Regions from separate parts of the Micromonospora sp. NPDC047467 genome, predicted to be linked through region 2. Evidence: riboswitches for the same ligand, from Rfam matches in the RefSeq annotation. Region 2 holds a riboswitch; the other holds the start of a gene.
What was found. Region 2 has a riboswitch for cobalamin ahead of metE (5-methyltetrahydropteroyltriglutamate--homocysteine S-methyltransferase). Riboswitches for the same ligand answer to the same signal wherever they lie in the genome.

Region 1 (7,392 bases), 290 kb from region 2:
CCGGTCTCTTCGCTGTCAACACCTACCTCGCGCCGGTCACTACCGACGTCGCCGGCCTTTCGGCCACGACCGTGCCGTGGGTGCTCGTTGCGGTGGGCCTGGGCATGACAGTCGGCAACGCCCTGGGCGGTTGGCTCGCGGACCGGGACCTGCGCCGGAGCATGTACGTCGGTTTCGTCGCCATGATCGTCAGCATCGCCGTCTTCGGCCTCGTCGCATCGAACGGCGTCGGCCTGTTCGTCGGTGCGTTCCTGGTGGGCGCGACAAGCCTCTACCTGGGGCCGGTCCTGCAGGCGCGCCTGATCACTGTCGCGCCGGGCGCGCAGTTGATGGGCGCGGCGATGAGCCAGTCCGCCATGAACATCGCCAACAGCCTCGGTGCCGGGCTGGGCAGCGTCGTCATCGCCGCGGGCTTCGGCTACCTCGCGCCGGCCTGGGTGGGCGTGGTCCTTGCGATTGCCGGCCTGGGCCTGGCGGGGATCAGCTTCTCGGTCGAGCGACGCACGCGGGCCGCGGAGACAGTCGCACTCGCGGGCTGACCCGTCGATCGATGGTGGTGGGCGTCGGTGCCGCCGACACGCCGACGTCGACATGTGGGGTGTGACAAACGCTGCTGCCCCTATATATGGTGTCGAGCGCAGCTGGTTCGGCCGCTCGTTCGGAGTGGTCGAGGCAAGAGGGAACCCGGTGGGAATCCGGGACTGTCCCGCAGCGGTGAGTGGGAACGACAGCCGTCATCGGCACTGGGCCACCAATCGGCCCGGGAAGCGACGGCCAGTAGGAGACCGGCGAGCCCGGTCGTGCCCACGAGTCCGAAGACCTGCCAGCGCGCCGCGTACCCGCACCCGGGTGCGCGGCGGTCCGAGGCCGCGTGGGACGGCTGACGCCACCTGACCCACGCCCAGCGTGGCGTCCGCCGGTGTCTGTCTCCTCGCGTCCGAGGGCCATCTGGTCTCGAACTCGCGAGGAGTGAGTGGTGACAGTCACCGAGGTAGCCCCGGTCAGCGGCGAGACGGCGCTGCGACGGACGCCGATGCAGGTCCGCAAGCGCGACGGCGCCACCGAGCCCGTGGACGTGAACAGGATCGTCCGGGCGGTCGAGCGGTGGGCCGACGACCTGGCCGACGTCGACCCGATGCGCGTGGCGACCCGCACGATCAGCGGCCTGTACGACGGCGCGACCACGGCCGAGCTGGACCGGCTGTCCATCCAGACCGCGGCCGAGATGATCGGCGAGGAACCGCAGTACTCGCGCCTGGCCGCCCGGCTGCTGTCCGGCTACGTCGACAAGGAGGTGCGTCGGCAGGGCGTCACCTCGTTCAGCGCGTCGATCCGGATCGGCCACGCCGAGGGCCTGATCGGCGACGGCACCGCCGCGTTCGTCGCGACGCACGCCGAGATGCTCGACGACGCGATCGACCCGGACGGCGACCGGAGGTTCGAGTACTTCGGCCTGCGCACGGTGTACGACCGGTACCTGTTGCGTCACCCCACCAGCCGGCTGGTGCTGGAGACCCCGCAGTACTGGCTGCTGCGGGTGGCCTGCGGCCTGTCCCGTACGCCGGACGAGGCGGTCGGCTTCTACCGGCTGATGTCCAGCCTGGCCTATCTGCCCAGCTCCCCGACGTTGTTCAACTCCGGCACCCGGCACACGCAGATGTCCTCCTGCTACCTGGTCGACTCGCCGCGCGACGAGCTGGACTCGATCTACCAGCGGTACGCGCAGGTCGCCAACCTGTCCAAGTTCGCCGGTGGCATCGGCATCGCGTACTCCCGGGTCCGGTCCCGGGGCGCGCTGATCCGTGGCACCAACGGGCAGTCCAACGGGATCGTGCCGTGGCTGCGCACGCTGGACGCGAGCGTCGCCGCGGTCAACCAGGGCGGCCGGCGCAAGGGCGCGGCCTGCGTCTACCTGGAGCCGTGGCACCCGGACGTCGAGGAGTTCCTGCAACTGCGGGACAACACCGGCGAGGACGCCCGGCGTACCCACAACCTGAACCTCGCCAACTGGATCCCGGACGAGTTCATGCGCCGGGTCGAGGCCGACGAGATGTGGTCGCTGTTCGACCCGCACGAGGTGCCGGAGCTGCCCGACCTGTGGGGGGAGCGGTTCGACGCCGCGTACCGGGAGGCCGAGGCGCAGGGCCGCTACGTGCGGCAGGTCCCCGCGCGGGAGCTGTACGGGAAGATGATGCGGACCCTCGCCCAGACCGGCAACGGGTGGATGACGTTCAAGGACGCCGCCAACCGGCTGTGCAACCAGACGGCCGAGCCGGGCAACGTCGTGCACCTGTCCAACCTCTGCACCGAGATCATCGAGGTGTCCAGCGACGCCGAGACTGCGGTGTGCAACCTGGGCTCGGTGAACGTCGCCGCGCACCTCACCGCCGACGGCATCGACTGGCATCGGCTGCGCGCCACGGTCCGCACCGCCGTGACGTTCCTCGACCGGGTCATCGACATCAACTACTACCCGACCCCGCAGGCGGCGGCGAGCAACCCCCGCTGGCGGCCGGTCGGGCTCGGGCTGATGGGCCTCCAGGACGTGTTCTTCGCGCTGCGGCTGCCGTTCGACTCGCCGGCCGCGCGGGAGCTGTCCACCCGGATCAGCGAGGAGCTGTACCTGACCGCGCTGGAGACCTCCGCCGACCTGGCGCACCGCTTCGGCGCGCACCCGGCGTTCGGGCAGACCCGGGCCGCGCGGGGCAACCTGCAACCCGACCTGTGGGGCATCGAGGGTACGCAGACCGCGCGCTGGGCCGCGCTGCGCGAGCGGGTGCGGGCGAACGGGCTGCGCAACTCGCTGCTCGTGGCGGTCGCCCCGACGGCGACCATCGCCTCGATCGCCGGGTGCTACGAGTGCGTCGAGCCGCAGGTGTCCAACCTGTTCAAGCGCGAGACCCTGTCGGGTGAGTTCCTCCAGGTCAACACCGCTCTGGTACGCGAGCTCAAGGCCCGTGGCCTGTGGACCGACCGGACCCGGTCGGCGATCAAGCGAGCCGAGGGGTCGGTGCAGGGCATCACCGAGCTGCCGGCCGACGTCCGGGAGCTGTTCCGCACCGCGTGGGAGCTGCCGCAGCGGGCGCTGATCGACCTGGCCGCCGCTCGTGCCCCGTTCATCGACCAGTCCCAGTCGCTGAACCTGTTCCTGGCCTCGCCGACCATCGGCAAGCTCTCCTCGATGTACCTGTACGCCTGGAAGGCCGGGCTGAAGACCACCTACTACCTGCGTTCCCGCCCCGCCACGCGGATCCAGCAGGCCACCGTCGCGGTCCTCGCGCCGTCGACGACCGACGCGGACGCGCTGGCCTGCTCGTTGGAGAACCCCGAGTCGTGCGAGGCCTGCCAGTGACCGCCGCCGACACCACTACCGACACCGTCACCGACACGAGGACCACGCACATGCTGCTCGACCCCGGGATGGACCTCACCCTCCGCCCGATGCGCTACCCGCACTTCTTCGACAGGTTCCGCGACGCCATCCGCAACACCTGGACGGTGGAGGAGGTCGACCTGCACGCCGACCTCGCCGACCTCGACAGGCTCTCGCCGGCCGAGCGGCACCTGGTCAGCCGCCTGGTCGCGTTCTTCGCCACCGGCGACACGATCGTCGCCAACAACCTGGTGCTCAACCTGTACCAGCACGTCAACAGCCCGGAGGGCCGGCTCTACCTGTCCCGGCAACTGTTCGAGGAGGCCGTGCACGTCCAGTTCTATCTCAACCTGCTCGACACGTACGTCCCCGACGAGACCGAGCGGTTCGAGGCCTTCGCCGCCATCGAGAACATCCCCTCGATCCGACGCAAGGCCGAGTTCTGTTTCCGCTGGATCGACTCCCTCAGCGACCTACGGGAGCTGCGAACCCGCCAGGACCGGCGCACGTTCCTGCTCAACCTGATCTGCTTCGCCGCCTGCATCGAGGGGCTGTTCTTCTACGGCGCGTTCGCCTACGTCTACTTCCTGCGCTCCCGGGGTCTGCTGCACGGCCTGGCCTCCGGCACCAACTGGGTGTTCCGCGACGAGTCCATGCACATGGCGTTCGCGTTCGACGTCGTGGACACCGTCCGCGCCGAGGAGCCGGACCTGTTCGACGACGACCTCGCCGACCAGGTCCGTCAGATGCTCACCGAGGCCGTCGAGTGTGAGGTGCAGTTCGCCGAGGACCTGGTGGGCCACGGCGTGCCCGGCCTGACCCTGGCCGACATGCGGGAGTATCTCCAGCACGTCGCCGACCGCCGCCTCGCCCAGCTCGGCATCGCGCCGCACTACGGGTCGTCCAACCCGTTCGCCTTCATGGAGTTGCAGGACGTGCAGGAGCTGTCCAACTTCTTCGAGCGGCGGGTGTCGGCGTACCAGGTCGGGGTGACGGGCGCGGTCGCCTTCGACGACGACTTCTAGCCGGCGGTCTGCGCGTGGGGCTCGGCCACCCGCCGCCCGGTCGGCGGGTGGCCGAGCCCCGGCTCCCGCGCGGGGGTATCGGCGACTCAGCTCGTGGTGCAGGTGAGGCTGGTCGGCGGGTTGTTGGTGCCGTTCCAGGCGCCGGTGAACCCGAAGGTGGTCGAGGCGCCGGCGGCGAGCGCGCCGTTGTAGGCGGCGTTTGTCACGCGGACGGCCGATCCGTTCTGGGTGTGGGTGCCGCTCCAGAGCTGGCCGATGGTCTGCCCGTTGGGGAAGGTCCAGGAGACGGTCCACCCGTTGATCGACGTGGAACCGGCGGTGACGGTCACGGTGGCCTGGAAGCCGCCGGCCCACGAGTTGACGATGGCGTAGGCGGCGGTCGCCGACCCGGACGGCGGGGGAGTGGTGGCGGACGGCGTCGGGGTGGGAGTGGGGGTGGGCGTCGGTGTCGGCGTGGCCGTCGGTGTCGGCGCGGTCCCGGCGTACGCCCGGTAGGACTGTCCCGCCTGCACGGTGAGTTCGATGACGTCGGACTCGATCCGCGTGGTGCGGGCCGGCGCGCCGGTGGCCGCGTCGACGACCGAGTGGGTCGCCGTGAACAGACGCGAGCGCAGCCGGATCGTGCCGCCACGGTCGGCGCCGATCAGGAGCTCCTGTGCCTGGCCCCCGCTCCACGCGATGCCGACGGTGTACCCGCCGCGCCCCCGCAGGCCGCTGACCCGGCCCTGCCCCCAGGCGGCGGGCAGCGCCGGCAGCAGGTGCAGCTCACCGTTGTGACTGTGCAGCAGCATCTCGGCGATGCCCGCCGTCGCGCCGAAGTTGCCGTCGATCTGGAACGGCGGGTGCAGGTCGAACATGTTCGGCGCCAGCCTCGCCGTGGTGACGAGGTCGCGCAGGAGTTTGTGTGCCCGCGCGCCGTCCTCCAGCCGGGCCCAGAAGTTGATTTTCCAGGCCAGCGACCAGCCGGTGCCGTCGTCGCCGCGCAGCTCCAGGGTCCGCCGCGCGGCCTCGAACAGTTGCGGGGTGCCCCGGCGGGTGATCTGGTTGCTGGGGTGCAGGCCGTACAGGTGTGAGACGTGCCGGTGGTAGGGCTCGGTCTCCACCCAGTCGTACAGCCACTCCATGACGTTGCCGCGCGAGCCCACCCGGGTCGGCGCGAGCCGGTCGCGGGTCGCCCGGACCTGTGCCCGGAACGTGGGGTCCACGTCGAGGATCTCGCTGGCCCGGGCGCAGCCGTCGAACAGGTCACGCAGGATCTGGTTGTCCATCGTCGGTCCGGCGCAGACGCTGGCGTTCGAGTGGTGCGACAGCTCCGGTGAGTTCGACGGGTTGGTGACGAGCCAACCCAGGGTCGGCTCCGTCTGCAGGGTGTCCAGGAAGAACTGCGCGGCGCCCTTCATCGCCGGGTAGTACGACCGCAGGAACTCGACGTCACCGGTGAACAGGTAGTGGTCCCAGATCAGCGTGCTCAGCCAGGCGCCGCCGGTCTGCCACATGCCCCAGAACGCGCCGTCGACGACCGAGGTGGCCCGCCACGCGTCGGTGTTGTGGTGGGTGACCCATCCACCGGCGCCGTACTGCACCTGGGCGGTTCGCGCGCCGGCCACCGCGAGATCCTTGATCATCTCGAAGACCGGTCGGTGGCACTCGGCCAGGTTCGTCGAGTTCGCCGGCCAGTAGTTCATCGGCAGGTTGACGTTGATCGTGTACTTCGAGTCCCACGAGGGGGCCATCTGGTCGTTCCAGATGCCCTGGAGGTTCGCCGGCTGGCTGCCGGGGCGCGACGACGAGATCAAGAGGTACCGGCCGTACTGGAACAGCAGCGCGGAGAAGTGCGGGTCGGTGGCGGTGCTGTGCTGCGCGATCCGTTCGTCGGTCGTCCGGTCGGCGGCGGCGGTGCGACCCAGGTCGAGGCTCACCCGCCCGAACAGCGTCTGGTAGTCGGCGACGTGCCGGCCGCGGAGTTCGTCGTAACCGCGAGCGCGGGCGGCGGTGAGGTGCCGGCGGGCGATGCCCTGGTAGTCGCCACCGACGTTGCGGTAGGTGACGTAGCTGGAGGCGATCGAGATCAGCAGCGTCGCACTGGTGGCGCCGGAGACCCGCAGCGTTCCGCCGGAGCTGGTGACGGTGCCACCGGTGACGGTGGCGTGGGTCAGGGCGTAGAAGCGGACCGTCCCGGTGACACCCTCCTGGCTGCCGGACGTGCCGTCGAGGGCGATCGTGGCGCCGTCCGGGCTGGACACCGTGGTGCGCTGCGGGCTGTCGAACGTGGCCGAGAAGGTGAGGGAGGCCGCCCGGTCGGCGGTCAGACGCACCACGATGACCTGGTCCGGCGCGCTGGCGAAGACCTCCCGCTCGTGGCGTACGCCGTTGAGCACGTACGCCACCGAGGTGATCGCCGTGGCGAGGTCGAGCCGTCGGGTGTACTGCGACGCGCTGCCCGAGGTGCCGAACGTCAGGCGCAGGTTCCCCACCGGCTGGTACGCCAACTGCCCGACCGGGTTGCCGAGCATCGTCTGGTTGATCAGATCCTGCGCCTGTGTCCACTGGTTGGCGAAGACCCGTCGGCGGATCTCCGCGATCGATCCGGCGCCCCGGGTGTTGCTGGGGTCGTGTGGCCCGCCGGCCCAGACGGTGTCCTCGTTGAGCTGGAGCGTTTCGCGGTCGACGTTGCCGAAGACCATGGCGCCGAGGCGACCGTTGCCGATCGGCAACGCTCGCAGCCACTCGGTGCCGGCCGATTCGTCGTACCACAGCACCAGCTCGTTGGCGGCCACCGCCTGGGCCGACGCGGGGGCCGGGTCGTCGGCGAGCAGGGAGAGCGGCAGCAGCGCTCCGGTGGCGCCCGCTGCCCCGATCGTGAGCGCCTGCCTACGCGTTACATCTGACATCTCGGGCCTCCTCAGGGCGGGGCTCGTCGGGGCTGATGGGCTCCCCGTTGGCTATCTGCGCAGGTGTGCATGGGTGGAGCCTCGTCATGCGCTCGTCACAATG
Region 2 (7,392 bases):
GCCCGCCGCCAGGGCAAGCCAACTCGGATGTCACCTATCGGTGCCGCAGACCCATACATTCGCTGCAGGTGGTGGCGAAACGTGCCGGCCGTGAGCGGCGCGTCGGATCACTACCGAAGCCACCGTGCCGACGTGCCGGGCGGGACCAGTCGATGGTCCGCCCGGCACGGCCCTCACCTGTCGCGAAGCTCGTTGGCAGCGACGACCAGGTGTTCGAGAGATGCCTCAACCTCGGCATAGCCGCGGGTCTTGAGACCGCAGTCGGGGTTCACCCACAGCCGCTCCGCGGGGACCGCCGCCACTGCCCGTCGTAGCGCCTCGACGACCTCGGCATGCGAGGGCACCCGGGGAGAGTGAATGTCCCACACCCCGGGGCCGACACCCCGGCGGTATCCGATCGCGGCGAGGTCATCAAGGACTTCCATCTTCGAGCGGGATGCCTCGATGCTGGTGACATCGGCGTCGAGAGCGTCGATGGCGGTGATGACCTCCCCGAACTCCGAATAGCACAGGTGGGTGTGGATCTGGGTGTCGTCGGCGACGCCGGAGGTCGCCAGGCGGAACGCGCCGACAGCCCAGTCCAGGTACGCCTTCTGGTCGGCCTTGCGCAACGGCAGCGTCTCACGCAGGGCCGGCTCATCGACCTGGATCACCCGGATACCGGCTGCTTCGAGGTCACGGCACTCGTCACGCAAGGCGAGCGCGACCTGGTCGGCGGTGTCGCCGAGCGGCTGGTCGGCCCGAACGAACGACCAGGCCAGGATCGTCACCGGACCGGTGAGCATCCCCTTGACCGGCCGGTCGGTCAACGACTGGGCGTAGGTGGACCAGCCGACCGTCATGGGTGTCTTGCGGGCCACGTCGCCGTAGATGATCGGTGGGCGTACGCAGCGGGAGCCGTAGGACTGCACCCAGCCGTGCTCGGTGGCGGCGAACCCGCTCAACTGCTCGCCGAAGTACTGGACCATGTCGTTGCGTTCGGGCTCGCCGTGCACCAGCACGTCCAGACCCAACCGCTCCTGAAGTCGGATGACCCGCTCGACTTCAGCCCGCATCCGCTCGGTGTAACCAACCTCGTTGAGCCGGCCAGCCCGGTACGCGGCGCGGGCCCGGCGCAGTTCGTCGGTCTGCGGGAACGAGCCAATGGTCGTCGTTGGCAGCGGCGGCAGGTTCAGCCGGGCCTGCTGTGCGGCGGCGCGGTGCGGGTAGGCGCCGCGTTGCCGGTCCGTGCCCCGCAACGCGGCAAGGCGCCCTCGCACGCTGTCGTCGTGCCACGTCGCCGGGGCCGGCGGCAGCTGCGCGGGCAGGGACGTGGTGCCATTGCGCAGCGCCCGACCCAGCAGGACGACCTCATCAACCTTCTGCCGGGCGAAAGCCAAGCGGTCGCGCAGGTCCGGATCAAGGGCGGTCTCGACGGACAGATCCACCGGCACGTGCAACAGCGAGCACGAGGTGGACACCGCGACGTGGTCGGCGAGCCCCGTCACCGCGGCACCGGAGCTGATCGCCGCTCGCAGGTCGGTGCGCCAAATGTTACGTCCGTCGACGAGCCCCGCGACGATTGTCTTACCACGTAGCTGACCCGCTCCGGCGAGCCGATGCAGGTTGCCGGGCCCGGCAACCAGGTCCAACCCGATCGCCTCGACTGGCGTGTTCAGCAGAGCGGGCAGCGCGTCACCGAGTTCCCCGAAGTAGGTGGCGACGAAGATCCTCGGCCGCTGCGGCACGGCGCACAACCGGGTGTACGCGTCGCGGAGGGCGGCGATCTCTGCGGGGCTGCGGTCGCTGACGTAGGCGGGTTCGTCCAGCTGTACCCACTGCACCCCAGCCTCGGCGAGGGTCCGCAGGAGGTCGGCGTACACGTCGATGAGGTCCGTCAGCCGATCGAACGGTTCACCGCTCCCGTCGGTGGGCTTGGCCAGCAGCAGGAACGTGGCCGGTCCCACCAGCACCGGACGGCTCTCGATGCCCAGCTCACGGGCTTCCCGGTACTCACGCAGCGCCTTCGCGGGGTTCGCGGCGAAAGCGGTGTCGTCACCGATCTCCGGTACCAGATAGTGGTAGTTCGTGTCGAACCACTTCGTGAGCTCCAGCGCCGGCTCGGCGTCGACGCCACGGGCCATCGCGAAATAGGTGTTGAGCGCGGAGAGACCGAGGCGGGAGAAACGTTGCGGGATCGCGCCGACGGCCACGGCGGTGTCGAGCACGTGGTCGTAGTAGGAGAACGTGTTGGACGGAATCGCGCCCAGACCTGCGTCCCGAAGCGCCCGCCAGACCTCGGCCCGCAGGGCGGCGCCGGTCGTCTCCAACCCCTCGGCGTCGATACCTCCCGCCCAGTAGGCCTCCACCGCCTTCTTCAGCTCACGGTTGCCGCCGATACGCGGATAGCCGAGCACGGTGCTCTGACCGAATGCAGTGTTCATGGGTTCCTTCCCTCGAAGTGCCCGAGGACCCAGGAGACAGCGGGAAGGAAGGGGTACGACAACGCACCGGCTTCCGCCCCGGTCGTCCCTAGAGACCGTCGGCGGCGCACACCGGGGTGGTGTGCGCGGCGCTGGCAGGTCTTCGGACTCGTGGGCGTGACCTGTTCGGTCGCCTACTGGCCGTCGCTTCCCAGACCTCGCGGCCCAGTGCTTGATGACGGCGGTCGTTCCCACTCACCGCTGCGGGGCAGTCCCGGTTTCGCACCGGGTTCCCTCTTACGACGCCGCGACCGATCGGGCCTCGGCGAACCAACACCGTTATCTATCGTAAGGGCTCGCGAACACCCCGGCGGCGGTGAACCCGCCTGTCGGGACGGTTCCACGGTGGCGAACCCAACATCACGCAACACGAGAGGGACCAGGGTAGAACAGGAAATCGCCACGGTCGCGGTCGTCGTCAACGGCAGCGAGTGGACGACCCCGAGAGATGGCCGACTTTTGTCATCTGAGGAAAAAGTCCAGCACCTCTTGAAAAAAGTCTCACCACGGCGAAGATATTCAGATGCGCCGTCTCCCTCAGACTCCGGTGCGGGCGCTCTCGGGCCTCCTCGCGCTCCTCCTCGCCTCGGCGGTCGCTCTGCTCGCGTCCGCCCAACCCGCCGGAGCCCACGGGACCCTCGCGATGTCCACGCCAGCGGCGGGTACCACGGTGAGCGAGCCGTTGACGTCGGTGCAGCTGTACTTCACCGAGAAGGCCGCAGCCAACGCGTTCTTCACCATCACCGCCCCGGGCGGCATCCGGGTCGACAACGGCTGGTCGTACGGGGAGCCGAAGCCGCTGGACAAGCCGGTACGGGAATACTTCCTGGTCAACGGCCAGTTCGAGCCACGTGAGTACACGACCGGGTTCCCCGCGACGGTGGCGGTCGCGCACCTACCGGCCAAAGGCCAGTACTCGGTGAGCTACCTGTCGGTCGCCTCGGACGGCGACACCGTGCGCGGCACCCTGACCTTCCGTTACAACGGGCGGGTGACGGCAGCGCCGCAGGGGTGGCGCCCTCCGACGACCCAGCCGGACCCTGCGCTGTTGGCCGCCACGGAGCAACACGGATCATCCGGGCAGGTCTCGGCGGTGCCGACCGTAGCCGCCGAGACGGCGGTACCGCCGTCCGCAGTCGCGGCCCCATCGACCGACTCGGCAGAGGAGAACGGTCCGGGAGCGCTCGCCTGGGCCGGCATGGCGGCGGTGGCCGCAGCGGCGGTGGCCGGATTCGTCGTCTGGCATCGGCGGACGGCTCCCACCGGCAGACCCACCGGCCGGGGCCGTACCTCGTCGGCAGCCCCCGGTCGCGGCGCCGGCGCTCGCCCCATCAACAAGACCGGCGGCGGCAGGACCGGCGCGGGCAAGACCGCCGGGCGCAAGGCCGGCAACGGCGAGACGTCCGGGAGCAAGGCCGGTGCGGCGACCGGCAACGGTACGCAGAGCACGGGCGGTAAGCGCCGGCCCAGCACCGTGCCGGCCGCGCGTAAGGACACCGCGGTCGTCGTGGCTCGCACGGGCGTCGCGGTCGATCCAAATCCGACCGATGAGGACGCGACGGCCCCCGCCACGACGGACACTCGACCGCCCGTCCACTCCGGAGCACGGCCCGACCCGGACCCCGCCACCGTGACACCCGGGTCCGGGCTGAGCAACACTCACCTGGCGCTGCTGGTCGGTGGGCTGGTGCTGGCCTTGCTCGCCGGGTTCGGGTTGGCCCGCATCAGCGGCACCGAGACCCCGGCCGCCGGCACCACCCGGCCCCCGGCGGGCGGCCCGGCCGCCTCGGATCCCGCGCTGTCCGCGAACGACGGACACCAACACCCGGCCGGCACCGGACCGCACACGCACCGGGGTGACGGCGCGACAGGCGAGTCGCTGGTCACCGGGACGACGGTCAGCGCCGGCGGGTACACCCTGCAACCGCTGGAACGAACCCAACCCGTCGGGGTACGCGCCGACTACCGCTTCCGCATCGTCGGCACCGACCGGCAGCCGGCGACGCGCTTCGCGGTCGTCCACGACAAGCCGTTGCACATGATCGTGGTGGGCCGCGACCTGAGCGGCTACCAGCACCTGCATCCGACAATGGCACCCGACGGCACCTGGAGCGTCCCCCTGACGCTGGCCCGGCCCGGCGGCTACCGCGTCTACGCCGACTTCTCCGTCACCGCGGCCAACGGCACTCAGGTGCCTCTCGTGCTGGGCGTCGACCACACCGTGCCCGGCGCGCACACCCCCGCCGCGCTGCCACCGGCGCAGGCGCAGGCGACGGCTGGTCCGTACGCGGTGTCGATGACCGGCACGCCGACGGTGGGCGTGACAGCGCCGATGGAATTTCGGATCAGCCGCGCCGACACAACCACGCCTGCGCAGCTGGAGCGATACCTGGGCGCGTACGGGCATCTGGTCGTCGTCCGTGAGGGCGACCTCGGATACGTGCATGTTCACCCTGAGCAGGAACTCATCGACGGAACCGTCCAGTTCTGGCTGACCAGCCCGAGTTCCGGCCGCTACCGGGCCTTCTTCGACTTCCAGGTCGACGGGAGGGTGCACACCGCCGAATACACGATCGACGTGCCCTGATCGAAGGTTGGTTATTTACTGCTCCCCGTTACGGGAACTGGCGCCCTCGTCGCCCGACTGAGACGGCGCCGTTGCGGTATCGGATCGGCGGACTGTTGAGCCGGGTGTCGGGTCCGTGGTCAGATCGCTTGGGCGAGTTCGGCGAACGCCGCAGCGACCCGCAGAGAGGGCGGGGCGTCGACGGCGAGTTCGTAGTGGCCACGGCGGAGGTTCTGTCTGAAGGCGTGGCCGGCGATGATCACCTGTGCTGTCTTGTCCGTTCGTAGCCCGCGCATCGGTCTCAACCGCTGTTTCAGCTGGCTGTGATCAGCCTCTATCGGATTGTTGGCGTACTGCTCGACGTGGCGCCACACGGACGGGATCAGCTCGTCGAGCACGCCCGGGTAGACCGCGGCGGCATCGGTGACCACCTCCACGGGTGTCACCTTCAACGTCGACAGCGCCCGTCGGAAGAACCGCCGGGCGCCGCCGGCGTCCCGGCGGGCCGAGACCAGCACGTCAATGACCTGCCCGTCCTGGTCGACCGCCCGGTACACATACCGCCAAACACCGTTCACCCTGACGTACGTCTCATCAACGAACCACCTGTCGCCTGGCGAGTGCCGGCAGAAGCGAGCGGCGTCGGCCAACAGCGGCGTGAACCGCTGCACCCACCGGAACACCGTGACGTGATCGACCCCCACGCCACGTTCGACCAGCAACTCCTCCACATCGCGATAGGACAGGTTGAACCGCAGATACCAGCGCACCCCGACGACGATCACCTCTGGCGGGAACCGGAACCCGGCGAACGCCGACTTCGGTGGCAGCCACGGGTCAGGCTGGCTCGATGACTGCACTGCTCAAGTCTGCCTCGATCTTGCCGACACTCAATGCAACAGAGCCCCTGGACGGCCACCCGGCCGCCGCAACACCCAGCCCACCCCGCGCCACGACGTCCACATCGCGACCACCAAGAAGACCAACCAACCGGGCACCAAGAAAACGAAGACCGCGAATCCCCGTCCACGCCGAACGGGTTAAAGATCAAGTTAGCTCACGTTGAAGACAACGGCGACCGCAGGTCGGTAGCCTTCTCGACTCGTTGTGCCCGCCCGTCGTGCTTGCAGCCAGGTTGGGAGCTCTTGATGAACGCCCCGTCCTTCTGGAAGCCCGCTCTCAAATCGGCCATTACCTTCGACGTCCGAGGCCGCACGCGCCCAGTTCCACAGTTGAGCCGGGAGTTCCCGCACGATTTGACTTGGCAGCCCAAGGTCCTTCTTGCGATCGCCGAACAGATGCGACCATGGCCGGCTGTAGCGTAGGTGCTCCTCCAACGCCCTACGGCCGTTCCGGGGTTCTCCCTGGTGACGGCGGGCAACGGCACTCGCGGGCGCGATCGCACAGCCGAAGTCCTCAAGGTAAGCGTGCACGCATCCCATTTGCTCACTGCCATGCGGTAGTGGCACTGCCGGCTTGCTGCGGTTTCGGCAGCCGGCGTTGGAAACGCCCTCCGGCCACGAGCCAGGCCAGCCGTTATAGAAGCAATAGAACGCCCAGATATTATCCCTCTGTGCCTGCTCGAGCAGCAGCTCGTACTGCCGACGACCCCTGACGCGGTGGCCGAGCTGGGCATAGATGCCATCATCGTCAAGCTTTTTGGCCTGGAATCGTAGCCCAAGCCAGTGCGTGTCATCGCTTCCTATCCACCACTCGAAGTCGGCGCCATTGTAGGGCTCCTCGGCCTTGTCGAACTTGTAGACCTCGATCGGAGCAGCTCGTCGATCCAGCTCGAACAGGTTGTGGTCGGTAAGCGACTCCTCGCCGAAGGCTAGACCCCGCGACGGTCCGACCGACACCTTGTACCACGTTTGGGCAGCGAGATCATTGAGTATGCCGACGAGGTGTCTAACGTCCTCATTAGTGCCGATATGCCGCAGAGAGCTTCGCTCGATCACGCACTCAGCAAACCACCACGCGTCCAACAACTACTCGGGGGCATCGACGAGATCATGGTGCCCGCATAACCATGCCCCCTCCCGGCGGTGGACTCGTCGACACGCCGGACGACCGTCACTGCCGACCTCGGGCGGCTCGTCGACCTGGCCCGCACACGGTCGCGCTCCTTGAACGGCCGGTCCACGAGCTGATCGGTGGCCAGCCGCAGATGTGCCACAAGAGGCACGGCCACGCCGGCGGCTCGGTGGCCACCCGTCCGGGACAGGTGACCCTGCCGGGCCCCTGGCCATCCGGTGCCGGGTGGCTCGGTGGCCACCGCTTTCCGTTGGAGGGTTCAGCGGGGAGCGACGCCGCCGGACCTCGCCGGTACACCTGACCGGGGGTCTCCTCGAGGGTGGAACTACA

Region 1: another riboswitch for cobalamin. It lies ahead of ABZ780_RS23335 (ribonucleoside-diphosphate reductase subunit alpha); the one in region 2 lies ahead of metE (5-methyltetrahydropteroyltriglutamate--homocysteine S-methyltransferase).

Annotation. Positions count from the first base shown of each region.
Region 1 covers NZ_JBEYTO010000008.1:322,861-330,252, forward strand. The annotation lists gene ABZ780_RS23330 (MFS transporter) at 1-539, shown strand, start outside; cobalamin riboswitch at 626-843, shown strand; gene ABZ780_RS23335 (ribonucleoside-diphosphate reductase subunit alpha) at 1,034-3,352, shown strand; gene ABZ780_RS23340 (ribonucleotide-diphosphate reductase subunit beta) at 3,403-4,398, shown strand; gene ABZ780_RS23345 (glycoside hydrolase N-terminal domain-containing protein) at 4,485-7,289, opposite strand.
Region 2 covers NZ_JBEYTO010000008.1:37,341-44,732, reverse strand. The annotation lists gene metE (5-methyltetrahydropteroyltriglutamate--homocysteine S-methyltransferase) at 174-2,423, opposite strand; cobalamin riboswitch at 2,539-2,752, opposite strand; gene ABZ780_RS22160 (copper resistance protein CopC) at 2,986-5,049, shown strand; gene ABZ780_RS22155 (IS6 family transposase) at 5,169-5,858, opposite strand; gene ABZ780_RS22150 (DUF6615 family protein) at 6,081-6,986, opposite strand; gene ABZ780_RS22145 (hypothetical protein) at 7,388-7,392, opposite strand, start outside.